Regions from separate parts of the Bacillus sp. OTU2372 genome, predicted to be linked through region 2. Evidence: a T-box and tRNA genes for the amino acid it is inferred to sense, from the RefSeq annotation. Region 2 holds a T-box; the other holds one or more tRNA genes.
What was found. The T-box of region 2 lies ahead of AAHB15_RS13265 (valine--tRNA ligase). A T-box ahead of a tRNA ligase gene usually reads a tRNA of that ligase, here a tRNA-Val.
Positions count from the first base shown of each region.

Region 1: it encodes a tRNA-Val, which carries the amino acid that the T-box ahead of AAHB15_RS13265 (valine--tRNA ligase) is inferred to sense. The anticodon was not compared.

Region 1 is NZ_JASATK010000001.1:205,020-221,524, reverse strand. Features, by position in the region: gene AAHB15_RS01180 (rhamnogalacturonan lyase) at 1-1,670, shown strand, start outside; gene AAHB15_RS01175 (methylated-DNA--[protein]-cysteine S-methyltransferase) at 1,935-2,462, opposite strand; gene AAHB15_RS01170 (bifunctional transcriptional activator/DNA repair enzyme AdaA) at 2,446-3,051, opposite strand; gene AAHB15_RS01165 (DNA-3-methyladenine glycosylase family protein) at 3,250-4,098, shown strand; gene AAHB15_RS01160 (MFS transporter) at 4,300-5,646, opposite strand; gene ttdA (L(+)-tartrate dehydratase subunit alpha) at 6,283-7,194, shown strand; gene ttdB (L(+)-tartrate dehydratase subunit beta) at 7,191-7,802, shown strand; gene AAHB15_RS01145 (fumarylacetoacetate hydrolase family protein) at 8,065-8,862, shown strand; gene AAHB15_RS01140 (GntR family transcriptional regulator) at 8,975-9,727, opposite strand; tRNA gene AAHB15_RS01135 (tRNA-Val) at 10,082-10,154, opposite strand; gene AAHB15_RS01130 (hypothetical protein) at 10,321-10,545, shown strand; gene AAHB15_RS01125 (alpha/beta hydrolase) at 10,646-11,368, shown strand; gene AAHB15_RS01120 (YjcG family protein) at 11,482-11,994, shown strand; gene AAHB15_RS01115 (GNAT family N-acetyltransferase) at 12,001-12,447, shown strand; gene AAHB15_RS01110 (ATP-dependent helicase) at 12,557-14,857, shown strand; gene AAHB15_RS01105 (stage VI sporulation protein F) at 14,880-15,134, opposite strand; gene AAHB15_RS01100 (YjcZ family sporulation protein) at 15,470-15,586, opposite strand; gene spoVAE (stage V sporulation protein AE) at 15,696-16,052, opposite strand; gene spoVAD (stage V sporulation protein AD) at 16,057-16,505, opposite strand, start outside.
Region 2 is NZ_JASATK010000007.1:18,908-35,412, reverse strand. Features, by position in the region: gene lonB (ATP-dependent protease LonB) at 1-709, shown strand, start outside; gene lon (endopeptidase La) at 922-3,249, shown strand; gene yihA (ribosome biogenesis GTP-binding protein YihA/YsxC) at 3,246-3,827, shown strand; gene AAHB15_RS13315 (LiaI-LiaF-like domain-containing protein) at 3,870-4,358, opposite strand; gene hemA (glutamyl-tRNA reductase) at 4,630-5,973, shown strand; gene AAHB15_RS13305 (cytochrome C assembly family protein) at 5,986-6,819, shown strand; gene hemC (hydroxymethylbilane synthase) at 6,835-7,773, shown strand; gene AAHB15_RS13295 (uroporphyrinogen-III synthase) at 7,766-8,557, shown strand; gene hemB (porphobilinogen synthase) at 8,736-9,716, shown strand; gene hemL (glutamate-1-semialdehyde 2,1-aminomutase) at 9,742-11,028, shown strand; gene spoVID (stage VI sporulation protein D) at 11,349-12,464, shown strand; gene ysxE (spore coat protein YsxE) at 12,568-13,608, shown strand; gene AAHB15_RS13270 (hypothetical protein) at 13,626-13,820, opposite strand; T-box leader at 13,981-14,213, shown strand; gene AAHB15_RS13265 (valine--tRNA ligase) at 14,264-16,505, shown strand, end outside.

The DNA of each region.
Region 1 (16,505 bases), on a different contig from region 2:
TGAACTGGGACAAGCAGGAAGAGGTAGTGAATGGGCATTGGCCAAAAACACTGGAAGAATGTTTTGGAATTGCAAAGAAATACAGCTACCCTCTTTCGAAAGAAGATGCTGAAAGCTTAACCGATTATTTCATGGATGTATATGCCCCTAGCCGAAGCAGCAATAACAAGCTCAGAAACTTTGAAGGATTTATTGTTGACGGCCCTGAGTATTTGTCTGTCTTTAATGGTGAAACAGGTGCCGAAATGGATACCATTGACTATAAACCTGGACGTTATGACGATGGCCTGATGTGGGGCGACTACGCGATGGCAAGAATTGAGCCAGGAAACCGTGTCGACCGCTTCCTAGCAAGTGTAGCTTACCTCGATGGTGAAAAGCCTTCTGCTGTTTTTGCCCGCGGTTATTACACCAGAACCAATCTGGTTACATATAGCTGGGATGGAAAAAACCTGAAGGAAAACTGGGCGGTTGACAGCGGCTGGACACCAATGACTAATCCATTTAATGACAGTCCACATGGAAAAGATGGTACAGATCCACAATATGGTTCAATTACTACCCAGGGGGCACACTCGTTAAGTGCTGCAGATGTGGATGGTGATGGAAAGCAAGAAATCGTTTATGGAGGAGCTACCATCGACCATGACGGCTCTCTGTTATATAGCTCAAAAGATATCTTGCCGCCACAAAGCTCATCACCAGGAACACTTGCCAGATTAGGACATGGGGATGCACTTCATGTAACAGACATTGATCCAAATAGACCTGGTTTGGAAACCTTTATGGTTCATGAGGGAGCAACAGGAGCTCCATATGGGTATTCACTCCGTGATGCTAAAACAGGTCAAACGATTTATGGTGGTTATACTGGTAAAGATACTGGCCGAGGGATGGTTGGAGATATTGATCCATCACATCCTGGTTTAGAAACATGGGCTGTTGGTTTATGGACAGCGGATGGACAAAAAATTAGTAATACTGCACCAGGAACTAATATGAATATTAAGTGGGCTGCAGATATGACTACACAGATTGTGGATGGTGCAAAGGATGTAACACCTACTATTAAAGATTGGCTGAAAGGTACTGTACTTACTGCTGAGGGTACTAGAACAAATAATGATACAAAGGGAAATCCTGGATTAGTAGCTGACATATTCGGTGATTGGCGTGAAGAGCTCCTTGTCAGAACTGCCGATAGCTCTGCCATCCGGGTTTACCTCAGCACGGAAGTAACAAATCATAAATTGTATACATTAATGCATGATCCTCAATATCGCGCGGAAGTAGCTAGGCAGAACACAGCCTATAATCAGCCTTCTTATACAAGCTTTTATTTTGGAAGTGATCTCAACTGGGCTAACGTTCCAATCAATGTATACTGGACACCTGGTGTGTTGTCGGTATTAGACAATAAGATTGAGGATTATAAAGCAAATGGAGAGTTGTCTGGACCGATTGTTCCACAATTAGAAAATTCACTGAAACAGGCTCAGTTCCATTTGGAAAAAGGATCAGTTGATACTGCACTAACTTTTATGGAAAAATTGGCTTCTGAATTAGCCAAGAAAACAAATCAAAACGATCTTTCATCCAATGCTAAATTGAACTTAAGCCATGATGCACAAGAAATGATAGATATGTTAGAAAAAGTAGAGAATAAATAAGATAATTTGCGGATAGAGTGTCTCAACTTGCGGTTAAGCTCCTACTACTTGCGGATAGAGTATTTCAATTTGCGGATAGTCTGCTCTCACTTGCAAATAGAGGGTTCAATTTGCGGTTAAGTTACTCCTACTTGCGGATAGTCTACTCTCACTTGCAGATAGAGTGTTTCAATTTGCGTAAAGCAAATTATTAACTGTAAAAGAAACTTAAACTAATAAAAGGTGCCAAACAACTGATGAAAATTAGTTGTTTGACACCCTTTTTTATTGTGATAATCCTTGTCGTTCCAGCTCCAGAAGCCGGGTCTTCATCTCTAAACCGCCACGATAACCAGTCAAAGCTCCGTTCTTTCCAACCACTCGATGGCAAGGCACGGTTATTAAAATGGGGTTAGCGCCAATTGCTGTACCTACTGCCCGAACAGCTGCGGGTTTGTTTATTTTATTGGCTATCTCGGAATAAGATCTGATTTCACCGTAGGGGATCTCACACAAAGCGTTCCAAACTGATAGTTGGAAGTCGGTTCCATTGTAATCAAACGGAATGGTAAAGGTCTTCCGTTTGCCGTCAAGATATTCAAACAATTCTCCCTCATACTTCATGAGCGTTTCCTGACTTTCACTAAGGGGACTTCCTGGAAACCGTCTGTTGGCCCATGATTTTAATTCTTCAAACGGCATACCCTGAGAACCTACAAAGCAAAGTCCCTTTGAGGTAGCCGCTATGTACATCTTCCAATCCTTATAGTTTAATATTGACCAATAAATAGTCGGCTTAGTCTGAGATTTCACTTTCCGATTCCTCCGTGATATATTTTGACTGACGGTATTGTGCAGGTGTTTCTCCCGTCTTCTTTTTAAAAAGTGTTATAAAATATGGTGTATTAGGGATACCTACCATTCTAGATATATCCGTAACTGCTCGGTCAGACTTTACTAAAAGCTCTTGAGCCTTTCCAATCCTAACTTCCTGAATATATTCAACAGGAGTCGTTCCTGTAACTTTTTTAAAGGTTCGCTGCAAATGGTAGGGACTTCCATGACTGATGATTGCCAGGGTTTCAAGCGTCAGTTTGCTATGATAATTTTCATTGATATGATTAGTAATCGTACTGATCCATTCTTGGTCAGGCAGGTTTTGTTCAGTGGGCTTGCAGCGTTTACAAGGGCGAAAATTGGCTGCCATGGCTTGTTCAGAACTTTGAAAGATTCGAACATTCTCTTTTTTGGGAACACGTGACTTGCAGGAGGGTTTACAAAATATCCCTGTGGTTTTTACCGCGTAAAAAAATGAATCATTATACGAAGCGTCATTTTCAATAATTGCCCGCCATTTTTCAGCTGTTATCATTCCGTTATCAAAATCTTTTTGTCCACTCATTGTTCCACCTCTACCATATTATAACGCACCCCAAATAGAAATAGCCTTATTTTCAAAATAGAAAAGCAAGATTACGAAATCATTTTTTGTGATAATAATAGAAAATGAATGCGGGTGATAATTTTGATAAACGTAAGTGAAAATAATTGGTTTGTTGAGAATGATAAGCTTTATATTAATTTACCGCTAGACTTTGATATGGCTGCAAATCTTGGCTATTTAGGACGAAATAAGAATGAATGCATGTATGACATTGAAAATAATGTTATTACAAGAGTAGTTCAGACAAGGGCAGCCAACAGACTTGTTCAGATGCACGTAAATGATAAAAACCAAATGATTGTCCAGTTTATAGATTCTACACCAGACGAAAAAGAATGGAGAAAAGTTTTTAGTTTCATTTGGGAATGGTTTGATTTAGAGCGGGATTTATCTCCATTTTACGAAATGGCCAAAGGAGATCCGCTGCTCGAAAAACCAGTCCAAGAATTTCGCGGATTAAGAGTGATTGGTGTGCCGGATTTGTTCGAGGCTCTTTGTTGGGGCGTTTTAGGGCAGCAAATTAATTTAGCATTTGCCTACACGCTAAAAAGACAGTTTGTTGAAAGATTTGGGGAATCCATTGAATGGAATGATAAAAAATATTGGACCTTCCCTGCCTATAAACAAATAAGTAAATTATCACCGGAGGATTTAGCGGATATTAAAATGACTGTGAGAAAAAGTGAATACATCATTGGCATTGCCAAGTTAATGGACAATGGTGAACTTTCTAAAGAAAAACTATTGGCTATGGACTTTAAAGAGGCGGAAAAAAGTTTGATTAAGATACGCGGGATTGGTCCTTGGACAGCCAATTACGTTTTAATGCGCTGCCTACGGTTTCCGACAGCTTTTCCGATTGATGATGTCGGTTTGCATAACGCGATCAAGTTCATGAGGGGTTCGGAGAAAAAGCCTTCGAAGGAAGAACTAATGGAACTTTCATTAAGCTGGTCCGGCTGGCAGGCCTATGCTACGTTTTACTTATGGCGGGTTCTTTATTAGGCAAAAAAAACATAGAAGCCTAATTGGATGATGTTAGGCTTCTATGGTGACCTGTGAGAGCAAACAAACATGTAAGTATAGAACAACTTATTACTACTTTTGTAATAAAAATTAATCTATTAAAATATTCACCTATTTGTCCACCCAATATGATTAAAGGCTAGCCAATGTAGGCTAGCCTTTTTTAGTGCTTGAACTTTTTTATGCCTGTACCTTTAATTGAGGCTGCTTTTCCTCTTTTAGTTCAGGAGGTAATTCAAGTCGTTCAACTTTGTTCACGATGAAAATGTAAGAAAATGCTCCGATTAACAATACTCCGCCAATAAAGAATAATGCGGCACTAAAGGAATGCGTTGTACTCAAAATATATCCTACTACGATAGGAATCACGATACCTGCCAAGTTACCCGATGTATTAAAGATACCGCCGCTCAGTCCTATAATTTCTTTTGGAGACATATCGCCAACTAGAGTCCAAGTGGCACCTGCCATCCCTTTGGCAAAAAAGGAAACTGACATGATGAGCATGATAAGTGCTGGAGATGAAGTATAGTTTGCCAAGACGATAACACTTGAAAACAAGAACCCAATGATAATTGGAGTTTTACGTGCTGCTCCGAGAGACTTCCCGCGCTTTAACAAGTAGTCCGATATATATCCGCCAATGATTCCGCCGAAAAAGGCGCCTGCATATGGAATAGAAGCCATAAATCCAACCTTGAGCATAGACATATGTTTTTCTTCAACAAGATACGTAGGGAACCAGGTTAAGAAAAACCAAACAATTGTATTTAGGCAAAATTGCGCTATATAAATTCCTACCATTTGACGGTTGGTCAACAGGAGTTTTGCATGGGCCCACCTTATTTTTATCGGTTTATCCCCTGCATTCGCCAGACCGCCCCCCTCAAGAATATAGTCAATTTCGGCTTGATTTGCTTTTGGATGCTTTTTGGGCTCATGGATATGTTTGAACCAAAAGAACGAGACCACAATGCCAGCGATACCTGCAATATAGAATATCATATGCCAACCATACTTCTGTAGAAGCAAAGCCAACACTGGTGTAAACAAAGCTAGTCCAAAATATTGGGCAGAATTATAGACGGAAACTGCCCTGCCACGTTCATGCTGAGGAAACCACATGGCTGTTAATCTGCTATTTCCCGGAAACGAAGGAGCTTCTGCAGCCCCTACGACGAATCGTAGAAGGAATAACATTAGGAAACCGCTAACCCACCCTTGAAAAAAGGTGAATAGCGACCATAGGAACAACCCAATCCCATAAACAACACGGGCCCCAAATCGATCCAATAACCATCCTCCTGGGATTTGCAGAAAGGCATAGGCCCAGTTGAACCCAGAGAAAGCGATTCCCAATGCTACGGCATCTAATTGTAAATCCTTGTTCATTACAGGGGCAGCTACACTTAGCGCCGATCGGTCGATATAGTTAACTGCTGTCGTGATAAATAATATAGCCAAAGTCAAATAACGAAAATTAGTTTTTTTGGTAATCGCTCTCAAATCTTGCAAGTTAACACTCATAAGATTCCCTCCCTAAATATGTGAACATTATCCTTAGATAAACTGGTAAACTTTCAATCTTTTCGAATACTAGTTATGGAAAAAGTATGACCATTCTTTTATTCAGAAACCTTATTTCGACTATCAAGTATTGGATGATAACCTCTGTTATGTACCTTATTTGAAAGACTCTATCACCAAGTCCTGATTATTCTCCTGATGAATTCCTATATAACAATCTATTATTCTTCATTAACATTTTGGTACTAATGCAAGTTGATCGCAGTATTCTTCAAACTATCTCTTTTCAAGTATCTCACGGGACAGTTGCTATACGAAAACCATTTTTTTCTGACATTCGTCTACCTCCTTCAATTTTACTGAAAACCCTTACAACAATTATCGCTTAATGTATACGTTAATGTCAATAATTTATTTTAGTTTTCACTTACCCTATTATTTAAATTCACAAAATTTACACATAAAACTCAATAATAATAAGGATTTTTAAATGTTAGTCATCAAAAAGTAATATTTGTCACACAAAAACCATTGACACTAATGTATACGTTGTTTAATAATAAACGTATAAGTTATTCCTAAATCACCTAACTATTTGGTGACTAAACATTAAGGATAGAGAAGGAGAGTTAATTTATGGCAGCTACTATGGATAAAATACAGCAAAAGGAAAAGATGATTGAGATGATGGCCAAATTTATATCGCTCGTCAGCTACAAGCTTCCTGATGATGTAGAAAAAAAACTGAAAGAATTGAGCGAAGAAGAAAATAATCCTCTTGCAAAAATCATCTACAAAACAATGTTTGATAACCAGAAGCTAGCTTACGAGTTAAAGAGACCTTCATGTCAAGATACAGGAGTTCTTCAATTTTTTGTAAAGTGTGGACAGAACTTCCCCTTGATTGGGCAGTTGGATAGCATTCTAAGGGATAGCGTGTATAAATCGACCAAAGAAACCCCTTTGCGTCATAATTCTGTAGAGACATTCGATGAGTACAATACAGGAAAGAATATCGGCAACGGTACACCTAGTATCTTCTGGGAAATCGAAGAAGACAGTGACAAAGTGGAAATCTATACTTATATGGCAGGGGGCGGATGTACCCTCCCTGGAGTGGCAACAGTCCTAATGCCCGGGGAAGGCTATGAAGGCGTAGTAAAATTTGTACTTGACCGCATGACAAGTTATGGACTTAATGCTTGCCCTCCACTTCTTGTAGGTGTTGGCGTCGGTACTTCTGTTGAAACAGCTGCCTTAAATTCAAAGTTAGCCCTTATGAGACCTGTTGGAAGTCATAATGAAAATGAAAACGCGGCTAAGATGGAAAAACTTCTTGAAGATGGAATTAACGCTATTGGCCTTGGACCTCAGGGACTTAAGGGATCTAAATCTGTCATGGGTGTAAATGTTGTGAATACAGCAAGACATCCTTCTACAATTGGAGTTGCAGTTAATACAGGATGCTGGTCCCATAGAAGAGGAAAGATCACCTTCGATAGTAATTTGAACTATGAAATTAGTACTCACGAGGGGGTAACACTATGAGTAAGAAAGTTTTAACAACACCTATAAAGAATGAAGATCTTAAAAATATCCGAATCGGAGACATCATCTACCTGACAGGGACACTGGTTACTTGCAGAGATGTTGCACACAGAAGACTCATCGAGGAAAAAATCCCTTTACCTGTAGACCTTAGGGGTAAAGCTATTTTCCATGCAGGTCCTATTGTTAGAGACCTTGGAAATGATCAATACGAGATTGTCTCTGTTGGTCCCACAACCAGCATGAGAATGGAAAAGTTTGAAAAGGAATTTATCGAAGAAACAGGTGTTAAACTCATTGTTGGAAAAGGTGGAATGGGGAAAAACACCGAAGAAGGATGTAAGACTCATAAAGCGCTGCACCTCGTATTCCCAGCAGGAAATGCTGTTCTTGCGGCAACAAAGGTTGAACAAATCAAAGAAGTACATTGGAAAGACCTTGGAATGCCTGAATCTCTTTGGGTATGTGAAGTGAATGAGTTCGGTCCTCTGATTGTTTCCATTGACGCAGAAGGAAATAACATCTTTGAAGAAAATAAAGTGGAGTTCAATAAAAAGAAGGATGAACAATACGAGTTGATAAGCCAGCAAGTACGATTCATCAAGTGAGTTTTTCCGTCACATGATGTCTTTTGGATATGATAAAAAATGTTAGCATTCTCAAATTTGTGTACTATATAAAATTATTTTTTTATTGTAAGTGGAAACGCATTCAACCGTTTTACTAGATTAAGATGGAAATCATAGTCTTAAAAAACCGGTTTAAGACAGATTCGTATTTGACATCTTTAGCGATGACGAATCTGGATTTGTAATTGGTTGGAGGAGCTGCAATTATTTTATCTATAGATGGAGTTGGTGCGGTATGGTAATGCAGGTACTACAAAAAACACAAACGATAGTTCGCTATGAGAATTATAACCGGGAAGTATATTACGGAGTGGTTGAGCATGATGCAATTCTACAATTATCGAGTAATTTTATAGAAGTAGTTAACAATGTACTAAAATATGATGGCGTAAGAGTTAACTATAGTGATGTGAAAATTTTGGAACCTGTTGCACCCTCAAAAGTAATTAATTTCGGGTGGACCTATTCTGAACACGCAAAAGAAACTGGAGGAAAGGCCAATCTCAAGGAACCGTTTTTGTTCTTAAAGCCGACATCTTCCTTGATTCCAGATCACGGTGAAATCATTCTTCCATCAAGCGATTTAACCAAGCAGGTTGAATTGGAGGGGGAAGTTGCACTTGTTATTGGAAAACGCGGCAAAAATATAAAAGAAGAAGAGGCATTGGATTATGTTTTCGGCTGTACAATCTTTAATGATGTAACGGCACGAGATCTTACAAAAACCGATCCCCAGTTTACACGCGGCAAAGGGTTTGACACTTTTGGTCCTTTAGGTCCGTGTATCGTGACGGGTATAGATCCAACCAATTTACAAATAGTTACAACCCTAAATGGTAAAGTCGTACAAGAGGGTAATACTAATCAGATGTCACTTTCCATTCCTTTTCTTATCAGTTGGATATCAAAGGTTATGACACTCGAGCCCGGTGATGTTTTGGCAACTGGTTCACCTTCTGGCAGTTGTCCAATGAAGTCAGGTGACGTTGTTTCTGTGGAAGTAGAGAATATCGGGAAACTATGTAATTATGTAATCTAGCTTATATATTTTTTCCAGCCAAGGCTGTGGCGGATTTCTTGAAAATCTCTACAGCCTTTTTCTTTTATGTAGGAAGTTTTCTTTTACATATATCTAAGTTATTTACCACTAATTAAGTCAGAGATCGGATAATATTTAAAATTTCACTACGGGCTCTATAACGGTGGGATTGTAACATTGATCGTGCAGCATCCGGTTCTGATGCCCTCATAACAGCAACAATGGCTTTGTGGTCCATTATGGAGCGTGTTGGTTTAGGCCGGTGCTTAATCGTATATAACCGGGCACGATATAGTTGATCAGATTGACTATCCATAACCACTCTAAGACGGGGATTTTGGGCTAAATCGACAATGAGTTGATGAAATTGCTCATCAAGGTCAGTCCATAAAAGTAAATCTTCAGAGTCTAGTGCCTTTTCTTGTTCCTCAATCAAATGGTCAAGTTTGTCTAATTCTTCAGAGGTAGCACGCTTGGTAGCCAAGCTGCCAGAAATCCCATCAAGCGCTTCTACTACTTCATAAATTTGTTGGAGATCATGCGCTACAATGGGTGCTACAACAAACCCGCGACGTGGTATGAGCCGTACCCACCCCTCCATCTCTAAACGCACGAGAGCCTCACGAACCGGCGTTCTACTCATCCCCAAGATGTCAGCCATTTCCCTTTCGAGTACTGTTTGTCCTGGAGGGAGTTGAAGTTGTCGTATGGCATGCCTTGTTGCAAGATAAGCAAGTTGTGGCAAGCGTGATTCCCCATTTTTATCTAAACTATTTAAAAATAAATGAATGTTTTGAGAAAGAGCAGAATGATCTAGTTCTTTAAAATTAACATCTGCCGTTGCAAGTTCATCTGGCGAATTCATACTATTAACACACTTCCTAATAAATTTGATTAAAATAACATGGTAATGATTAGCACTGTATCTAAGTTTATATAAAAAAACGGCTCTATTAAGAAATCATACCAGAAAAACAATTCTAAACTCAATAAAGAGCAGATCATGACAATTTTCTTTGAACACTATTATTCATTTGAATAACCTTCATCATTATGGATTATAAGCTATTTACGATTAAAACTCTCCGAAATCACTCGTATATATTTTACATTTAAGAACGTAAACTCATATCCTTTGGATGAAAGGTGGAATCAAAATTTTTCTGGTAAAAGCCAAAAACAAAAAAAGTCCTAACACCGTAGATGTTAGGACTAGTTATGACCTGTGAGGGGTTCGAACCCCCGACCTCAACCCTGTCAAGGTTGCGCTCTCCCAGCTGAGCTAACAGATCTCTTATTAAGCTACAAATTTAATTATAGTGAAAATGCTCAGAATGTCAATACCATTTTAATCAACTTTTTAAAAAAACGAAATAGGAACACTTGTTCCTTATCAACTTGAATAAAGAACTAATGTTCGGTTATAATATATATTATAAACCAAAAGGAGTGTTTACCATGGATGGCCTTTTAATACGCTCAATCGAAGAACATATGCCAATTGAGATGATTTATCTTGCTGAAAACCAAGAACTTTCCCAAAGAAAGCTAATCGTGAAAGAAATAAACGATGACTACATTCGTGCTTATTGCCTGCTTCGGAAACAAATTCGGACCTTTAAACGCGAGAACATTTTATCAATTATGCCGGAAACTCGTTCACCTAGAACGTACCTCCATTAAACCTACCCCACCTCCCACAACCATTCCCTACCCTATTAAGCAACTTCTTTCTAGTTATGATAAAATGCAGTTGAATCAAACGAACTACGGGGGGCTTTCCATGCAGTATCCAAAAGGCACAATCAAAGAATATACCTTTCATAGCTCAGAACTACAAGAAACGATGCAGCTTCTTATCTATCTGCCTGTAAACTTTTCACCACTTTTCAAATACTCACTGCTAATTGCTCAGGACGGCAGAGATTATTTTCAGCTTGGCCGAATCGGACGATTAGCAGATGAATTACTTTTTAAACAAGAAATTGAAAATTTAATTATAGTTGGGGTACCCTATAAGAATGTAAACGACCGACGTCGCAAATACCATCCCGATGGTGATCAAAACCACCAGTATATTCGTTTTCTAGCACACGAATTAGTTCCCTTTCTAGATAAGGAATTTCCAACCTATCAGATGGGTTCCACCAGGGCATTAATTGGTGACTCTCTTGGTGCCACTGTTTCCTTAATGACGGCGGTCCACTATCCGCATTCCTTTGGAAAAGTATTGCTTCAATCACCATATGTCGATGAGGATGTCCTCAATTTAGTAGAAAATTTTAAAGAAGGGCAGCTTTTAGAAATTTATCATGTGATTGGAACTCAAGAAACAAAGGTCCCAACTACAGACGGAAAAGTAAAAAACTTTTTAAGTCCAAACAGGGTTCTTGCCAAAAAAATACAAGCAAAACCAATTACATACTTTTTTGAAGAATTTAATGGTACCCATACATGGACCTATTGGCAGCCTGATTTAAAGCGGGCGCTTAAAATGTTTTTTTAGAACTTCTTATAGATATTTTAATTTATTTAATATATTTAGAAAATTTGCTATAATAATTGAAAGCGATTTTATCAATGTTTTTGTAAAATAATTTCAATATTGGAGGTAACCGCATGAAATTTGGTGTTGTCATTTTCCCATCGAAAAAGCTTCAAGATGTAGTGAATTCTTATCGTAAACGTTACGATCCGCATTATGCTCTTATTCCTCCGCACTTGACATTAAAAAGTGCTTTTGAAGCCACAGAAGAAAATGCCAAGATTTTTGCTGATAAACTACGTAAAATTGCTGAAAAAACTGGCCCTTTTACTTTAAAAACGGCGAAAATCAGTTCCTTCAAGCCCGTAAATAATGTAATCTATTTTAAGGTGGAACCAACGGACGAGCTTTCCACCCTACATTCAGAAATCAATCGCGAATTGAATGATGAAAATACAGAATATGCCTTTGTCCCTCATATTACGATTGGCCAAAAGCTGTCAAATGATGAACACTCTGACGTTTATGGGTCACTCCGGATGACAAAGATTGATCATGAAGAAACGATTGACCGCTTTCATCTGCTTTATCAATTAGAAAATGGTTCTTGGACCGTATATGAAACATTTCGGCTTGGAAAGGAATAGTAAGACGTGAAAATCAAAGTGGTTGAAAATCAAAAAGAACTTGAAGACGCCTTTTCTATTAGAAAAATTGTTTTCGTTAAGGAGCAAAATGTTCCAATCGAAGAGGAAATAGACCAATACGAGGATGAAGCAACTCATTTTGTTATGTATGGAGATACAGCCAATCCCCTTGCTGCCGGTAGATTCCGTGTCATTGATGGTTATGGTAAAGTCGAACGAATTTGTGTGTTAAAAGAAGCTCGTAAGACCGGAGCGGGGAGATTGATGATGAATGCCATCGAAACCTTCGCCCGGAAACAAGGCTTGCACAAATTAAAACTGAATGCCCAAACCCATGCGATTCCCTTCTATGCCGGACTTGGTTATGAGGTAGTATCGGAAGAATTTTTGGATGCAGGGATTCCTCATAAAACGATGGTAAAACAAATTCCTACAGAAGCACTTGCCGACTAACCGGCAGGTGCTTCTTTTAGCTGGATAATTAATCAAACACTTTCCGAAGCTGGCCGGTTTTGTTAAGATAGAACATGTGTTATTTTCGCGAAATAGAGGTTTTAAATATATGAAAACAGCTATCTACCAAAAACAGCTAATTACACTCTCACAATTGGCTCGAGATCAGTATCAAAAAATTTACTTAGCAGGGAAAAATGGAGAACTTGACTGCCCCACCTGTCATGAAAAGGTAAAATTGTTTCTAGGAATACAGATGGAGCCGCATTTTTTTCATGTCCATACACCCGAAAAAAAATGCCTTGATCCTGACCCCATTATAGATTCAGATGATGCTCCACTTTATATCGAGCGGAATGGTTTCAAAATCCCCCAAGGACGGACCATTACCGCGACAAATACAAACCTAGAACTATTTCAGCATGCTAAACCGATTGAATACTCTCTTCCTTATACACCAACTAATAAAAATGTTGGACAGGAACTGCCAACCTATTTAAGACTGCTTGCTGAAAAAGGAGTAGTGCTTGATAAAAGCCAAGTGGATGCCGTCATGGAAACAGATGGCTCGTTATTAGTCCTAGCAGGAGCAGGGAGCGGCAAAACGCGTGTTTTAACGGCGCGGACTGCTTACATGCTCGAGGTGAAACACGCCGATCCTGGCTCTATTATGCTTGTAACCTTCACCTCCAAGGCGGCTGCAGAAATGAAAAATCGGTTGCTTTCCTATCCAAATATGCAGCGGGGAAAGATCAATCAACTTGTTACCGGTACCTTTCACAGTATCTTTTATCGAATCTTAATGTTCCATGATGCCGCCCATTGGTCCTCAAATAAATTACTCAAGAAGGATTGGCAGCGCGATAAAATCCTTAAAGAGGCTGGGAAAGACCTCCAATTGTCTGAAAAGGAATTTGCCTATGATTTAGCACTGCAGCAAATTGGTTTTTGGAAAAATTCTCTTCTCATGCCGCATGAAGTTAAACCCACATCTGATTGGGAAGAATGCGCGGTGTTTTTATATAAAAAATATGAAGAATATAAACAAAAAGAAGGATTATTTGATTTTGACGATATGTTAATTGGCTGTTATCAGTTATTTATTTCATCTCCTCCCCTTCTAGAGTATTACCAAGACAAGTTCCAATACTTTCTAATTGATGAATTTCAAGATATAAACAGGGTTCAATATGAGCTGATTAAACTTTTATCTGACAAACATAAAAATGTCTGTGCGGTTGGTGATGATGACCAGGCCATCTACTCATTCAGGGGCAGCGACCCAAGTTATCTTTTAGATTTTGAAAAAGACTTTCCTGAGGCAAAATTAGTAACTCTTGAGCAGAATTATCGTTCTTCACATGAAATTGTTGCTGCAGCTAATCAAATGATTGCCCTTAATAAAAAACGCAGATTAAAACGCATGGAAGCACAATACGCTTCGGGGATCCTTCCTCAATTATTTTTTCCATATGATGAAGAAGAAGAGGCTACAATGATTATTACCGATATACAGGAGAAAATTTCACAAGGTGCGAAACCGGGGGATTTTGCCATCCTTTATCGGACAAATGTCAGCTCGCGGGCAGTCTTTGAAAGATTAGCCGCCTCGAACCTCCCTTTTAAAATTGATCAAGATGCCGAAGCATTTTACGATCGTTTTATCGTTAGAAGCGCCCTTGCCTTTTTAAAGGTAAGTTTAAATGAAGACGACCCGAATGCCATGAGCGATTTATTGCCCTTATTATTTTTAAAACAATCAGTCCTTAAAGACCTAAAAGCCGAAAGCATTCTGAAGGATTGCAGCCTTCTGGAGGCCCTTTCGCACCTAAAAACTGCTCACGCTTTTCAAGAGAAAAAATTAAAAAAGGCGGTTACCCTTATCCGCGGGCTTAAACATTTATCTCCGTCTGTTGCGATTGAACAAATCGAAAAAGAAATTGGATTCCTAGATTTTCTAAAGAAACGCGGGAATGAATCGAGTAAGCTTGAAAAAGGCTCTGATGACCTAAAAGATCTTAAAGTTGCAGCCAAAAGCTTTACAACAATAGAGGCTTTGTTGGAACACGCACTGCATATGTCGGCCATGAATAAGGAAATTAAGAATATGAGCAGACATTTCACTGACGCGATCACGCTTAGTACCATCCACCGGGCTAAAGGGCTGGAATATAATACCGTTTATATGATAAGTGCTGTAGACGGCAGCTTACCGCACGACTTTGCCCTTGAATCTTACCGAGCCGGCGATAATGCTCCGCTTGAAGAAGAAAGAAGATTATTCTATGTAGCGATGACAAGAGCAAAGGAGGAGCTGTTAATCTCCATTCCAAGTAACAGGCGAGGAAAGAAAGCTAATCGTTCCAGATTTTTAGCTCCCATCAATAAAAAGAGGAAGACCAATTTGTAAAAACAATTGGTCATTCCTCTTTTTATTTTTTATTCATCATTTGAGCAATCGTGTTAAAATCAAGCTGCTTTCCATCGTTAATAATCGATTTCACAATTTGATCTTCCATGTCTTTACTTACCGGTTTGTTGGCAATTTGAGAAACTCTCCGGATGACATTACGAACTGTTTTTTCATCTTTAAAGTTAGCATTTTGTAGGGAGTTAGCTAAATCAAAAATATCTTTCATATTAACGCCTGTTTTCTTTTCTATATTCTTAAAGAACCCATTATCCATGGTAAAATTTCACGCTCCTTCATAGACTACTTTATTCTATGAAGTTGGGAAAAAAAGGTGAATGTGATGAAATTGACTACAAAGATTAAGGTTATGTATTCAACTGTCATCAGTGGATTCATGCTGGTATTGTCCGAATAATTGCTGTGTTCGGACAATAAAAAACATTTTGGCAGCGAGTCCTGTCCGAAGATGCCTTACCTTCGGACAATCAATAGCTTTTTGAAGCGAGTTCTGTCCGAAGTCACCTTGCTTTCGGACAATCAAAAGCTTTTATGTAAATAACAGAAAGGGCTGGCCCTTTTTAGGTCCAGCCCCCTCCATCTCATTGTCTATTAATAGAAGCTTGCGCCAACAATGATTAAAAGGATGAATAATACTACGATAAGCACGAAAGTGGAACCGTAGCCAAAACCGCCGCCGTAGCCGTAGCCGCCGTATCCAAAGCACATAGACTGTCACCTCACTTTCGGTAATCTCATTAATAACATATGAAATTACTTAATCATGTGTACTAGGCATGACAGCCTTATGGGAAAATTGGCTATAAAAATGAGTATTTCACCCTTTTGGCTTAAAAATTAGTGCGCCAATAAACCCAAAAATAATTGCAGCAGAAATACCAGAGCTTGTTACTTGGAACATCCCAGTTAAAACGCCAATAATCCCATGTGCCTTAGCGTCTTGGAGTGCCCCATGAACAAGAGAATTACCAAAACTGGTAATTGGGATCGTTGCTCCGGCACCTGCAAAGTCAACTAGTGGCTCATATAAGCCTAATCCATCTAAGACCGCTCCAGCAACCACCAGCAAACTCATGGTATGGCCAGGTGTGAGTTTCGCTACATCAAATAATAATTGCCCCACTACACAGATTAACCCGCCTACAACAAAGGCCCAAAAAAACATTGCAAGCATCGACTCACCCCTTTTCACCATTCATTTCAATTGAAACAGCATGGGCAATACATGGAATGGACTCTTTTTGCTGAAAGCTTAGCGGGGACAATAATGCTCCTGTAGCGACGACTAATATTCGTTTATAAGTCCCCTTTTTCATTTCATTTAGTAAATGTCCATATAAGACAGTTGCGGAACACCCTGCTCCACTGCCACCAGCTTGAACAGGCTGGTCATCTTTATACATCAATAATCCACAATCCTGAAATTGTTTTTTGTCCAATTTCAATCCATTTTTATTTAGCAATTCAAAAGCAGTATCATGACCAATTCGCCCTAGGTCACCGGTCACAATTAAATCATAATAAGATGGGTCTAATTGTAAATCACGAAAATGAGCGGTAATGGTATCCACAGCTGCCGGAGCCATTGCCCCTCCCATATTAAAAGGATCTGATAAACCCATATCAA
Region 2 (16,505 bases):
TCGAAGCTTTATTAAGGACGAAGATATCGAGTGGGTCATTCATTCTAGCCAAATGACGCCAAGGATGGAAAGAAAAATAAATGATATGTCCCATATTGGACTGGTTAATGGTTTAGCGGTTTATGGACCCAATTCCGGTGCACTGCTAGAAATTGAAGTAACCGTCATTCCTGCAAAGGAAAAGGGTTCGATTAATATTACGGGAATTGTTGAAGAAGAAAGTATCGGCGGGCAGGGTAAATCGATTCGCCGTAAGAGTATGGCGCGCGGCTCTATTGAAAACGTGATTACCGTGTTACGTTCAATGGGTGTACCGGCAAATGATTATGATATTCATGTGAATTTCCCAGGCGGAGTACCAATCGATGGTCCTTCGGCGGGGATTGCGATGGCTACGGGAATTTATTCCGCTATTTACAAGATTCCAATTGACAACACGGTGGCCATGACAGGAGAAATTAGTATTCATGGTAATGTAAAGCCGATCGGCGGTGTGTATCCTAAGGTAAAAGCAGCCTTAAAAGCCGGGGCTAAAACTGTTATTATACCAGAAGAAAATATGCAAATGATTTTAAATGAAATTCAAGGAATCAACATTGTCCCAGTGACCCACCTTCAACAGGTGTTTGATCTTGCCTTAGTTAACTCATATCCAATAAATGAGGCCATACCAGCATCGATCGAATTATCAAAAAAAGAATCCATTTAGAATAAAAGCTTCGGTTTGGAAGTAAAATCAAACCGAAGTTTTTTTATGAGAAAGAAAACGGATGTGTTTGGGGAAAATAATTATAGTGAAAAACAAACAAGGTACACTCTCTAAAAATAGACACGAAAAACCAAATGAGATAGAATTGTACAACAAAGACTATTCTGCTAGCAGTAGAAAAATAAGGAATTTGCATGTGGAGGTGCAGTATGATGGCGGAACAGAATGAATTGATCGTCCCCCTCCTGCCGCTTCGAGGATTGCTCGTATATCCGACAATGGTCCTTCATTTGGATGTAGGCCGTGAGAGATCTGTGCAGGCACTCGAAAAAGCAATGGTAGATGACCATCTGATTTTTTTAACAACTCAAAAGGATGTCTCAATAGATGAACCTGCGGAAGAGGATTTATACAAATTGGGAACCTTGACAAAGGTTAAGCAGATGTTAAAGCTTCCTAATGGTACGATTCGCGTATTAGTGGAAGGCTTAAATAGAGCAGAGGTTGTATCTTTTTATGATGAAGATGACTATTACTCCGTTAGTATCGTTACCTATGAGGACCCAGATACAAAGGATGTAGAAGATCAAGCCCTGATGAGAACGATGCTTGATTATTTCGAGCAATACATAAAATTATCGAAAAAGATTTCTGCTGAAACATTTGCGACCGTTGCTGATATTGAGGAACCAGGGCGGATGGCTGATCTGATTGCATCACATTTGCCAATCAAGTTAAAAGAAAAACAAGAAATTCTCGAGATGGTCAATATCAAAGAGCGGGTGAACCGCGTGATTGATACGATTCATAATGAGAAAGAAGTCCTTAATCTTGAGAAAAAGATTGGCCAGCGTGTAAAACGTTCAATGGAAAGGACGCAAAAAGAATACTATCTTCGTGAACAAATGAAGGCTATTCAAAAGGAATTAGGTGATAAAGAAGGAAAAACCGGCGAAATTGCAGACCTCACCAAGAAAATTGAAGAGGCAGGAATGCCAGAGCATACCAAAAAAGCAGCCTTGAAAGAACTTGACCGTTATGAGAAGGTACCTGCCAGTTCTGCTGAAAGTGCAGTCATTCGTAACTATATTGACTGGCTGATTGCCCTGCCATGGTCCAAAACGACGGATGATGATATTGATATCCTTCGTGCTGAAAAGATCTTAAATGAAGACCATTATGGACTTGAAAAGGTAAAAGAGCGTGTGCTTGAATATTTAGCGGTGCAAAAATTGACCAATTCTATTAAAGGGCCCATCCTTTGTCTTGCTGGACCTCCAGGGGTTGGTAAAACAAGTTTGGCCCGCTCAATTGCCACCTCGCTCAATCGGCATTTTGTCCGAATTTCGCTTGGCGGTGTTCGTGATGAATCCGAAATCCGCGGTCATCGCAGAACCTACGTTGGGGCGATGCCAGGTCGGATTATCCAAGGAATGAAAAAAGCAGGCACGATCAATCCGGTCTTTTTACTCGATGAAATTGATAAAATGTCGAGTGATTTTAGGGGTGACCCATCAAGTGCGATGCTTGAGGTATTAGATCCTGAACAAAATCATAATTTTAGCGATCATTATATAGAAGAAACCTATGATTTATCAAAGGTTATGTTTATTGCTACAGCTAATAATCTTTCCACTGTACCGGGCCCACTGTTAGACCGGATGGAGATCATTACAATTGAAGGTTATACGGAAATTGAAAAAGTTCACATCTGCCGTGATCATTTGCTGCCAAAGCAAATTAAAGAAAATGGCCTTTCCAAAGGTGTTCTACAAATGCGTGATGATGCCATTTTGAAGGTAATCCGTTACTACACTCGTGAAGCTGGTGTTCGTAGCCTTGAACGTCAAATGGCGACGATTTGCCGAAAAACGGCAAAAATCATTGTAGCCGGAGAGAAAAAGCGCGTCATCATTACCGATAAGAATGTAGAGGAATTCTTAGGAAAGCCAAGATTCCATTATGGTATGGCAGAGGCTGAAGACCAAGTAGGCGTTGCAACGGGCTTGGCCTATACCACCGTTGGCGGGGATACCCTGCAAATTGAGGTATCTTTATCTCCTGGTAAAGGAAAGCTGATTTTAACCGGTAAACTTGGGGATGTCATGAAAGAATCCGCTCAAGCTGCCTTTAGTTATATTCGTTCCAAAGCAAGTGAACTGGGCATTGCAGAAGATTTCCATGAAAAAAATGATATTCACATCCATGTCCCAGAAGGAGCCGTTCCTAAAGATGGTCCGTCTGCCGGGATTACTATGGCAACAGCCCTTGTGTCGGCATTAACTGGTAAACCGATCCGCCGTGAAGTGGGGATGACGGGTGAAATTACCTTAAGAGGCCGGGTCCTTCCAATCGGCGGCTTGAAGGAAAAATCGCTTAGCGCCCATCGTGCCGGACTAAAGACAGTCATCATGCCTAAAGATAATCTCAAAGATATTGATGATATTCCTGAAAGTGTTCGGGCCGATTTGGAATTTTTCCCTGTTTCCCATGTGGATGAAGTATTGAAGCGCGCCCTTTTAGAAGGTGGCGCTCGATGAAGGTAGTTAGTTCTGATATAGTAATTAGCGCTGTAAAACCGGAACAATATCCGGAAACTGAGCTGCCGGAGTTTGCGCTTGCAGGCCGTTCTAATGTGGGAAAGTCCTCGTTTATTAATAAGATGCTGAATCGAAAAGGTTTGGCACGGATTTCTTCTAAGCCAGGTAAAACGCAGACATTGAATTTTTACCTGATTAATGAAATTTTGCATTTTGTCGATGTACCTGGTTATGGATATGCGAAAGTTTCAAAGACCGAGCGGGCCGCGTGGGGAAAGATGATTGAAACCTACTTTACGACACGGGAACAGCTTCGGGCGGTTGTTTTAATCGTTGATTTGCGCCATCCGCCAACCACTGATGATGTGATGATGTATGATTTTCTTAAACATTACGAGATCCCCTGCATCATCATCGCGACGAAGGCGGATAAAATCCCTAAAGGGAAATGGCAGAAACATTTAAAAGTAACTCGCGAGACATTAGAACTAGATCAAAATGACCATATCATTGTTTTTTCCTCGGAAACAGGCGAGGGCAAGGATCAAGCCTGGTCGATTTTGCAAAGTTATATGTAAGAAAGAAAATAACCGCCAAGGCAGTTAATCTGCATAAGGCGGTTATTTTTTCTTTTTTAGTAAAAAATAAATACCAACAACAATTAAAAGAGCAGGCCAAAATTTCCAAACTAAATTCATCCCGTTTTGCAGAATGCCAAAATAGCCGGCAATTTTATCATAAAACAGTAATAGAACCGCTATAATGAGAAAAAGGAAGGCTTGAAACAGGCCAGTGTTTGTTTTTTGAAAACGAAGAAAGAAGCCTACAGAAATAATTAAAATTAACATGCCAATCGTGTTCGTCGGCCAAAAGGCTAGATGTCCTGAAAGGTGAAAATGCAGGCCAAATCCACTCATAATAACTCCAGGGAGAATCGCATCATATTCGTGTGCAGAGTACCCCTGACCTAAAAAAGCGGCACCGACAATAATAAGCAGTGTCGGCCATGTATAAAATTGTTGAAAAAGAGTAATGCCTGTCTGCTGTAGTAGAAAATACGCCCCAAATCCAATTAGGATAATCCCAGGGAAAATTCGTTGGTTTTTCATTAAAAACACCATCACTTCCAGTAAGGTTCACTTGAATCTATTCTATTTTTTTGGTACTGTACATAGGGAAGTATATTAGAAATCCGATTTATTTCATACTTAAGAATATGTAAAGGAATCTATGCTAAAGTCTTATTAAATCAAGCAAGTTTATTTTATATTAGCATATTGTTTCATTTTATGTTCACATTTATCGAGCAAAATTCGAAATTGCTCGTGATATAATTTTTAATAGATAATACTGTAAACTTTTTGGGGGTGTAATAAACAAATGCATATAGTCGTCGTCGGTCTTAACTATAAAACTGCCCCTGTTGAAATCCGTGAGCGGTTGACCTTTAATGAAACCGATCTTGTGGATGCGATAAAGCAATTAAATTCAAAAAAGAGCATCCTAGAAAATATCATCTTGTCAACATGTAATCGTACAGAAATTTATGCGGTGGTGGATCAGCTTCATACAGGCCGTTATTATATAAAAGAATTTCTGTCTGAATGGTTCGGAATCGAGCAAGCGGAATTTTCACCGTTCCTCTTTGTTTATGAGGATGAGGGTGCAGTAGACCACTTATTAAATGTAACATGTGGACTAAATTCCATGGTTCTCGGAGAAACTCAAATTCTCGGACAGGTACGAACAAGCTTTTTGTTAGCACAACAAGAGGGAACCATAGGCTCTGTGTTTAAACACCTCTTTAAACAAGCAGTTACGCTTGCAAAACGAGCACATTCTGAAACAGATATTGGTGCCAATGCTGTTTCTGTCAGCTATGCAGCGGTTGAACTAGCGAAGAAGATTTTTGGTTCGCTTGAGAATAAGCATGTCTTAATCTTTGGCGCTGGAAAAATGGGTGAACTGGCTGCTCAGAACCTACACGGCAACGGTGTGAAACAAGTAACCGTGATTAATCGTACGTATGAAAAAGCACAAGCACTTGCAAGCCGTTTTGACGGTGAGGCAAGAAATGTGACCGAATTAGAGAAATCACTGATAGAGGCCGATATCCTAATCAGTTCGACAGGTGCTAAGGATTTGGTTATTTCCAAAGAGTTAATCGCAAAAGTCGAGAAAAAGCGCAAAGGGAAACCGCTGTTTATGGTTGATATTGCGGTACCTCGTGATCTAGACCCAAGAATAGCTGAACTTGATAATGTCTTTTTATACGATATTGACGATTTAGAAGGCATTGTTGAAGCAAACTTGCAGGAGCGTCAAAAAGCCGCAGCGAAAATCAGGCTAATGATCGAAAAGGAAATTGTCGATTTTAAACAGTGGCTAGGTACGCTTGGAGTGGTCCCTGTTATCTCTGCACTTCGTGAAAAAGCACTGGCGATTCAAGCAGAAACGATGGTTAGTCTTGAACGGAAACTGCCAAACCTAAGCGAACATGATATTAAAGTCCTAAATAAACACACAAAGAGCATCATTAATCAGCTCTTAAAGGATCCTATTTTACAAGCAAAAGAGTTGGCAGCAAGACCAGATGCAGATCAGACAATGGAATTGTTTATGAAGATCTTTAATATTGAGGGGCTTGTTCAGGAACAACATTCGAAAGCAGCTAAAACGAATAAAATGCCGGTTGGAGAAGTTCAGGCTTCTTTTCAGTCATAAGGAGTTGTTGCTATGTTTAACACTCTTTTGACAAGGCTTCACGAATTTACAGTTGTTCTATATGCCTTCAGTGTGTTGTTATATTTTTTCGACTTCATTCACCATAACCGGAAGGCAAACCGTATTGCTTTCTGGTTACTTGCATTTGTATGGATATTGCAAACCGTCTTTCTTTCTTTATATATGATAAATACAGGCAGATTCCCTGTACTAACCATTTTTGAGGGACTCTATTTTTATGCCTGGGTATTGGTAACATTGTCTATTATTATCAATCACTTATTACGGGTCGATTTTATCGTTTTTTTTACAAATATACTTGGATTCACCGTCATGGCCATCCATACTTTTGTGCCGATGCAATACCATTCACATACGTTGGCAACCAAGCTTGTATCTGAACTGCTGTTAATTCACATTACGATGGCCATACTTTCTTACGGAGCCTTTTCTCTATCATTTGTATTTTCATCGTTATATTTACTTCAATACAATTTATTGAAACGGAAAAAATGGGGAACTCGCTTAATCCGGCTTGCCGATTTGGAGAAACTTGAAAAATTATCATACATATTCGCTGTTATTGGCGTTCCGATGCTGCTTCTCAGTCTAATTTTAGGTCTCCAGTGGGCATTTCTTAAGGTTCCGGGAATGCCGTGGTACGATATGAAAATTATTGGTTCATTCCTGTTACTTTCAGCCTATAGTATTTATTTATACCTGCGGATTGTAAAAAATCTCTCCGGCAGACAATTAGCCATTTGGAATACAGCGTCCTTTTTAATTGTCCTAATAAACTTTTTCTTATTTGGTCGATTATCATCATTTCATTTATGGTATGCATAACAATAGGAGGCAATCATGAGAAAAATTATTGTTGGTTCTAGACGAAGCAAATTGGCGTTAACACAAACGAATTGGGTAATTGATCAGCTTAAAAAGCTAAATCCAAATTTTGAATTTGAGGTCAAAGAAATTGTGACAAAAGGTGATAAAATCCAAGATGTAACCCTCTCAAAGGTTGGCGGAAAAGGATTATTTGTTAAAGAAATCGAACAGGCAATGATTGATAAAGAGATTGATATGGCCGTCCATAGTATGAAAGATATGCCGGCCGTCCTTCCTGAAGGTTTGACGATCGGCTGTATCCCATTCCGTGAAGATCACCGTGACGCTTTGATTTCAAAAGGCCATGTGAAATTAAATGACTTAAAGCCAGGTGCCATCATCGGTACAAGCAGTCTTCGCCGCAGCTCCCAGCTTTTAGCGCAGCGTCCTGATCTAGAGATCAAATGGATCCGCGGAAATGTGGATACAAGATTAGAAAAGTTAGAATCCGGTGAATACGATGCCATTATTCTAGCTGCTGCAGGTCTATCCCGTCTTGGCTGGGCGAAGGAAGTTGTAACGGAATTTATTGATGCCGATATTTGTGTTCCTGCAGTGGGTCAAGGAGCATTATCCATTGAATGCCGTGAGGACGATAAGGAACTGCTAGAGCTGTTTGAAAAATTCACATGCAAAAAAACAGAAAAAGCCGTTCGTGCTGAACGGGCGTTCCTTCACAAAATGGAGGGCGGCTGCCAGGTGCCGATTGCCGGCTTTGCACAAGTAAACGAAAATGATGAAGTAGTTTTAAATGTTTTAGTCGGCTCACCAGAAGGTCAAGAGATTTTCAGAGAAGAACTTCGCGGACAAAATCCGGAAGAGCTCGGAAATCAGGCTGCTGATTTATTAATTAAAAAAGGAGCCAAGGACCTGATTGATCGAGTTAAGCGGGAGCTTGAAGGTCGTGAGTAAAACCGGCGCTTTGCTTGATAAAAAAGTTCTTGTTCCTAGAGGGCGAGGTCAAGCAAAATCTTTCTCAAAGCTAGTCGAGAGGTATGGAGGGATTCCTGTTGAAATCCCTCTAATTGCCTTTCGACCGATTGAAAAAATTCAACGTCTTCAAGTATGTTTGGAGGCACTTGATACATACGACTGGATTATCTTTACGAGCAATGTCACGGTCGATACCTTTTTTTCGTTTTACGACCGTTATGCAACCGCTTTGCCCAAGATTGCTGTAATTGGAAAAATAACGGCTGAGGTTTTGCAGCAGAAGGGGATTCACCCGGCATTTGTCCCTTCGGCCTATGTTGCCGAGGTGTTTGTCGAGGAGTTTTTACCTTTAGTTGATGCCCATGCCAAGATTTTGCTCCCAAAAGGCAACTTGGCTCGGGAGTATATTGCCGCTTCGTTAACGGCGGCAGGGGCACAAGTCGATGAAGTGGTTATTTATGAGACGTATTTGCCTGAAGAAAGCCGTTTGAAGCTGGCCCAGATGCTTTCAGAAAATGAACTGGATATCCTCACCTTTACTAGTCCTTCGACTGTTGATCACCTCATGGTGGTCGTCAAGGAGTATGGTTTGGAGGAGCAGTTGAAAAAATGTATAATCGGCTGTATCGGACCTGTTACGGAAAAAAAGCTGCTTGAGTATGGTTTGACGGTGCATGCGTCACCAGAGCAGTATACCGTGAAGGATATGATGGAGAGCACGATTGCTTATCTTGAGAATGAAGGTGGACTTAACACCAGTTAACAGAGGCCATGCGCCAGTATTGTTGAGTTATCCGCCAGTAAATTAGAATATCGCCAGTAATTTTCTTTTATCCGCCACTAAAAAGCGGTGATGCCCAGAAAGCTGCGGTTATCCGCCACTAAACGAAAGTTATTCGCCAGTAACAAATTAAAATTAAATATTTGGAGGTAAAAATAGAATGGAACTTCAATTTCAACGTCACCGCCGATTACGGACAAGTGCTAATATGCGTGCGCTTGTAAGAGAAAATCACATCAGACCAGAAGACTTCATTTATCCGTTATTTATATATGAAGGCGAAAATATCCGTAAAGAAGTCTCATCTATGCCGGGAGTATTCCAAGTATCAATGGACAACCTTCAGGCAGAAATGGAAGACATCGTTGCACATGGTATCAAGTCTGTATTATTATTCGGAATCCCAACCACAAAAGATGCCTGCGGAACGCAAGCCTTTCATGACCATGGGATCGTTCAAATCGCAACCCGTTACATAAAAGAACATTTTCCAGAAATTATCATCGTCGTAGATACCTGCCTCTGTGAATATACCGACCATGGCCATTGCGGAATGGTTGAAGGTGACAAAATCCTTAACGACCAATCCCTTGATTTACTCGTAAAAACAGCTGTCGCCCAAGCAAAAGCAGGTGCTGACATTATTGCCCCTTCAAACATGATGGACGGGTTTGTTGCTGCAATTCGCGCGGGATTAGATGAGGCAGGATTTACTGAGATTCCGATCATGTCTTATGCGGTTAAATATGCGTCCGCATTCTATGGACCATTCCGAGAAGCTGCCGAGGGTGCACCACAGTTCGGTGACCGGAAAACTTACCAAATGGACCCAGCAAACCGCCTTGAAGCTTTCAGAGAAGCAGAATCCGATGTGGCAGAAGGCGCAGACTTCTTAATCGTGAAGCCTGGTATGCCATACCTTGACATCGTTCGTGATGTAAAAAACAACTTTAATCTGCCTGTTGTTATCTATAACGTAAGCGGTGAGTATGCCATGATTAAGGCCGCCGCCCAAAACGGCTGGATTGACGAGAAAAATACAGTAATGGAAATGCTGGTTGGCATGAAGCGTGCTGGTGCTGACCTAATCATCACCTATCATGCAAAAGATGCATGCCGCTGGTTAAAAGAAGCGGAATAAACAACACTTGAAATGAGGGAAAAGAATGCGTTCGTATACCAGATCGATTGAAGCATTTAAAGAAGCCCAAAACCTAATGCCTGGGGGTGTGAACAGCCCGGTTCGTGCCTTTAAATCCGTTAATATGAGTCCTATTTTTATGGAAAGAGGCAAAGGGTCAAAAATATATGATATAGACGGAAATGAATATATCGATTATGTATTGTCATGGGGTCCGCTGATTTTAGGGCATTCCAATGATCGTGTCGTCGAGGCTTTGAAAAAAACAGCTGAATTGGGGACAAGCTTTGGTGCCCCAACGGAATTAGAAACGAAATTAGCACAACTTGTGATTGAGCGCGTTCCGTCAATTGAAGTAGTCAGAATGGTCAACTCCGGAACGGAAGCGACAATGAGTGCACTTCGATTAGCACGAGGCTATACAGGCCGCAACAAAATTTTAAAATTCGAAGGCTGTTACCATGGCCATGGCGATTCATTATTGATTAAAGCAGGCTCAGGTGTCGCTACATTAGGGCTGCCTGACAGCCCAGGTGTTCCTGAGGGGACTGCTAAAAATACAATCACAGTTCCGTACAATGATCTTGAAAGTGTTAAATATGCGTTTGAGCACTTTGGTGAAGATATCGCTTGTATTATCGTGGAGCCTGTTGCTGGAAACATGGGATTGGTTCCGCCGCTTCCAGGATTCTTAGAAGGTCTTCGTGAGCTGACAACAGCCAATGGTTCGCTACTCATCTTTGATGAAGTTATGACCGGATTCCGTGTCGGCTACAACTGTGCACAAGGCTATTTTAATATAACGCCTGACATTACTTGTCTTGGAAAAGTCATCGGCGGCGGACTTCCTGTTGGTGCTTACGGTGGTAAAGCTGAAATCATGCAGCAAATCGCTCCAAGCGGCCCAATTTACCAGGCAGGGACACTCTCAGGTAACCCGCTTGCAATGACGGCTGGTCTTGAAACATTAAGCCAATTAACACCTGAGCACTATCAAGAGTTTATCCGCAAAGGTGATCTGCTGCAAAAAGGTTTTGAAGCAGCAGCTGAAAAGCATGATATTCCGATTAGTTTTAATCGTGCTGGTTCAATGATTGGTTTCTTCTTCACGAACGAAGCTGTTATTAACTATGAAAAAGCTAAGACATCTAATTTAGACTTCTTTGCGGCCTATTATCGCGAAATGGCGAATCAAGGGGTATTCTTACCGCCATCTCAGTTTGAAGGCTTATTCCTATCCGTAGAGCACTCTGATGAGGATATTGAAAAAACGATTCAAGCAGCAGAGGTTGCTTTTTCGAAACTTAAATAATATTAATTTCTGCACCCACCTTTGTTAAGCGTGGGTGTATTTTTTTTGTTCGTAATTGGGTATAAATGGAAAATTATCCAATAAACAAGGAAAATGAGCCAATCATCTTCAAAAATGAGCCAAGCCCCCGAAAAACGAGCCAATTATCACCTAAAATAAGCCAATCCAACAGAAAAATCAGCCAAACAGAATAAAGTGCCCATCAAAAACATTTCTTTTTGCAAGTCAGAATACCATTTTTATCATAAAAAATTGTCCTCCCACATAGAGTTTAAGTGACATAGTGATTTTGCGTGGAGGATACGAAAGGAGGAGTCGCTTTGTCCCAAGAGAATCAATCGTGCCTGCGATTTTCCTTGGAGGAGTCATTGTGGTTTAGAAAAGGACAGGAAGTCGAGGAACTCATTTCGATTTCCCTAGACCCGGACATCACCATCCAGGAAAACGATCAGTACGTAACCATACGTGGTTCGCTCCAACTATCTGGCGAATATAAAAGTTACGAAGCAAGCGAAGTAAGTGAAGAGGATGGGGTTACCTCCCAAAAATTTGTCGAGAGAGTAGCTGAACTGGAAGAGGCGGGATCCTGTGAATTTTCGCACAGATTCCCAGTCGATATCACGATTCCGAATAACCGGATTCAAAGTATCTATGATATCGACGTCCTTGTAGAATCATTTGATTATTCCATCCCAGAGCGCAGTTGCATCAAGCTTTCCGCCGAGTTAACGATTAGTGGTTTATATGGAAATGAACAAGTTGAACAGCAGCAGCAAGAGGAAGAAAAAGAGTTTGAAGTGCTTCACCGTTATGAAGAGGAAGAAGTGGAAGTAGAACAACCTGCCGTCCATAGCAGCTTTGAAAACAACTTCTTGTTTGAAGCCGAAGCAAGGAAACCGCAGGAAGAAGAAGAACCAGTTGAAATCTTACCGAATTTCCCTACCTTCAATTATCATCCTCAGGTCGAGGAAGAAGAAGAGGAGGAAGAGACAGAAGAGTATTCTCCTGCATGGAATTTGCAGGAGGCTAGGAGTGAAGGGAGCCATCCTGAAGCGGTTGAAACAACCGCAGAAGTTATTGTAGTGAAAGATCACGCTCCACAGCACCATGAAGAAATAATTGTTGCAGAAGTTGAAGTTTCTGAGGAAAGTTCATCTTCTTCTTCTTCAGAAGTGCCGCCAAAAGCAGTGAAAAAGAAGAAGACTGCTAAGAAGAAAAGTATGACGTTGACAGAGTTCTTTGCCCGTAAGGATGAAAGAACAGGCCAAACGAAATTAAAGGTTTGCATTGTTCAAAAAGGGGATACGGTTGCTAGCTTAGCAGACCGCTATGATGTATCCGTTCCGAACCTGCTCCGTGTCAATAATCTTGATTTAAATCAAGATGTATCTGTTGGTCAGGTTCTTTATATTCCGGGGACACTTGCAAAAAATTAGCGGATGAATAAAAAGATGAGCGGGTTTTTTTCCAACCTGCTCAGCTTATTTTTCTTAAAGTTTTACTAATCTTCGCCTTTCATTGAAAGAGAGATGACATCTCATGAGCGAAATGAATCGGTTAGGATCAATAACACCAATTTTACAAAATTATCTTGTCGAGCCTTATTTTGTTGAAGACTACGGGATTGTTCAAAAGGTTTATTCCAATAAAGGCACCTTTGCACTAAAAAAAATCCCACCTACAACAGGGACAGATTTCATCCGTCATGTTCACCTGCTATATCAAAAAGGCTTCAACCGCATCGTCCCCATCTATCCAACCATGGACGGCCGGTATGCGGTTTTACATGAGAATAATCTTTATTATTTAATGCCGTGGATGCCCAATGATCAAAAAGAAAACCGTGATCAGCAAAATTTCGAGCTATTTAGAGAGTTAGCTAGACTTCATACCCTGTCTGCGAAGGAAGTAACGGTCAACAAAGAAGAACGTACTGAGCACTACGAAACCACCATTCAGCAGCTTGAAAAGCATCAGGAATTCCTTGATGGCTTTATGGATGAATGTGAAAAGAAGACCTATATGTCACCGTTTCAGTTGTTGTATTGCTTATACTATAACGAAATCAGCCAGGCGCTCCGGTTTTCGAAAGCCAAATTCGAGGAATGGTACGAAACGACGAAAGACGACGAAAAGGCACGAATGGTGATAACTCATGGGAAATTATCTCCCGAACATTTTCTCTACGATGACCGGGGGTACGGTTTTTTTATTAATTTTGAAAATGCCCGTTATGGGTCCCCTATTCATGATCTGCTCCCATATTTATCAAGGGCCTTAAACACTAGACCAAAGCGGAGTGATACCGCGATTGACTGGGTGTATCACTACTTTAAATATTTCCCTTATAAAGAGGATGAGAAGTTATTATTCAACAGCTATTTAGCCTTACCTGTTCCGATTATGCAAGTGGTCGATAGCTATTACAAGAAACAAGGAAGAAAGAATGAAATGAAGTTTGTTCGGAAGCTGCAGGAGAAGTATTGGCACCTGAAAAATTCCGAGTATGTTGTGATGCGGATGACTGAAATTGAGAATCAACAAAAGCAGGCAAAAGAAGGAGCCCAGCAGCAGTCATAACCTGCATGATGGGCTCCTTAAAGTATGTCAAAATAGAGGGAAACAGCAATCACAAGAAAAATGGCTAACAGCAATACATCAAGGACGGTTGGTAAAAACAGTGTGCGGATAAATTGAAAGATGCTGAAGGGAACAATCAATTGTGCGGCAATCCTGCGTGAAGTGATAAACCAGGGACGGTATTTATATTTGTGGAAATTATTACGTTTCACGTTCCGAACCTCCCCAAAAAGATAAAACTTTTATTTATATATATTCCAAAAGCCTATAGAAGTTCTCTTCATCTTTACATAAGGTATAAAAAATAAAAAAATTGGTCATCCTGATTGACGTCACTCCCCTTTTTTGGGTAGTATAACAATATAATTTAAAATGAGAGCTACGACAGGGAAGAGTACAATGCACTCCTGCTTTAAGAGAGGGAAATCACTTGCTGGAAGATTTCCTAAGCAGAACGTTGGAAAGTCGCCCATGAGCTTCTTCTGCGAACAGAGAAATCCTAGTAGTTGAAGACGGATAAAATCCGTTATCTAAGTTAAGAGCCAATCGTGTTTTTGGATTGGAAAAAAGGTGGTACCGCGAAGCAAACTCCATTCGTCCTTTTATGACGACTGGGGTTTTTTGTATTTACCGGAATTTTGAAGGAGGAAACAAAATGGAAACAAAAGAATTAACAATGCCGACCAAGTACGATCCGCAAACAATTGAAAAAGGTCGATATGAATGGTGGCTGAATGGCAAGTTTTTTGAAGCAAAGGATGACGAAAGCAAACAGCCGTACACAATCGTTATCCCGCCGCCAAATGTTACTGGAAAGCTCCACTTAGGTCACGCTTGGGATACAACCTTACAAGATATTCTTACACGGATGAAACGAATGCAAGGTTATGATGTTCTTTGGCTGCCTGGCATGGACCATGCGGGTATTGCAACTCAAGCAAAGGTAGAAGAAAAACTTCGTAACGAAGGAAAAAGCCGTTATGATTTAGGTCGTGAAAAATTCGTCGAAGAAACATGGAAATGGAAAGAAGAATATGCGTCCCATATCCGTCAGCAATGGTCGAAATTAGGCTTAGGCCTTGATTATAGCCGCGAGCGTTTTACACTTGATGAGGGTCTTTCAGATGCGGTTAAAGAAGTATTTGTAACCCTATATAAAAAAGGTCTAATCTACCGTGGTGAATATATTATTAACTGGGACCCATCAACAAAAACAGCATTATCTGACATCGAAGTAATCTACAAAGATGTTCAGGGTGCGTTTTATCATATGAATTATCCATTAGCAGATGGCTCTGGTCAGATTGAAGTAGCCACAACTCGTCCAGAAACAATGCTCGGTGATACCGCTGTTGCCGTTCACCCGGAAGATGATCGTTATAAGCATTTAATCGGTAAGACAGTAATCCTCCCAATTGTTGGGCGTGAAATCCCGATTGTTGGTGATGATTATGTGGATATGGAATTTGGTTCAGGGGCTGTAAAAATAACGCCTGCTCACGACCCAAATGACTTCGAAGTGGGTAACCGTCACAACTTAGAGCGTGTCCTTGTCATGAACGAAGATGGTTCTATGAATGAAAAAGCCGGCAAATACCAAGGCTTAGATCGTTTCGAATGCCGCAAGCAAATTGTTAAAGACCTGCAAGAGCAAGGCGTTCTTTTCAAAATTGAGGAGCATATGCATTCTGTTGGTCACTCTGAACGCAGCGGAGCGGTTGTTGAACCATATCTTTCAACCCAATGGTTTGTTAAGATGCAGCCACTTGCAGACGAAGCGATTGCCCTACAAAACAAAGAAAACAAAGTAAATTTCGTTCCAGATCGTTTTGAAAAAACATATCTTCGCTGGATGGAAAATATCCGCGACTGGTGTATCTCCAGACAGCTTTGGTGGGGTCATCGAATTCCGGCTTGGTACCACAAACAAACAGGTGAAGTTTACGTAGGAACGGAAGCACCTGCAGATGCTGAAAATTGGGAACAAGATAAAGACGTATTAGATACATGGTTCAGCTCCGCATTATGGCCGTTCTCTACAATGGGCTGGCCAAACACTGAAGCGGCTGATTATAAGCGTTACTTCCCAACGGATGCACTGGTAACTGGTTACGACATCATCTTCTTCTGGGTTTCCCGGATGATTTTCCAAAGCATCGAGTTCACAGGGGATCGTCCATTCAAAGATGTTCTTATTCATGGTCTCGTTCGTGACGAGCAGGGCCGTAAGATGAGTAAGTCACTTGGTAACGGTGTAGATCCAATGGATGTTATCGAAAAGTATGGTGCCGATGCCTTACGCTACTTCTTATCCACTGGAAGTTCACCAGGCCAGGATTTACGTTTCAGCTTTGAAAAGGTCGAGTCCACTTGGAACTTTGCCAATAAGATTTGGAATGCTTCCCGTTTTGCCTTGATGAATATGGATGGTTTAACATATGAAGAAATTGATTTCAGCGGCGAAAAATCGGTTGCCGATAAGTGGATCTTAACTCGCTTAAATGAAACGATTGAACATGTAACAAGACTGTCTGAACGCTATGAGTTCGGTGAAGTTGGCCGTGCCTTATATAACTTTATCTGGGATGACTTCTGTGACTGGTATATTGAAATGGCGAAGCTTCCATTATATGGTGAAGATGAAGCAGCTAAGAAAACCACTCGTTCCATCCTTGCTTATGTATTAGACAACACGATGCGTTTGTTGCATCCATTCATGCCATTTATCACGGAGGAAATTTGGCAGAATCTTCCACATGCTGGTGAATCCATCACAACAGCAGCATGGCCGGTTGTAAAACCAGAGCTTTCTGATGAGCAGGCAGCACAAGATATGAAACTTCTTGTGGAAATGATTCGCTCTGTACGAAACATCCGTGCAGAAGTGAATACGCCAA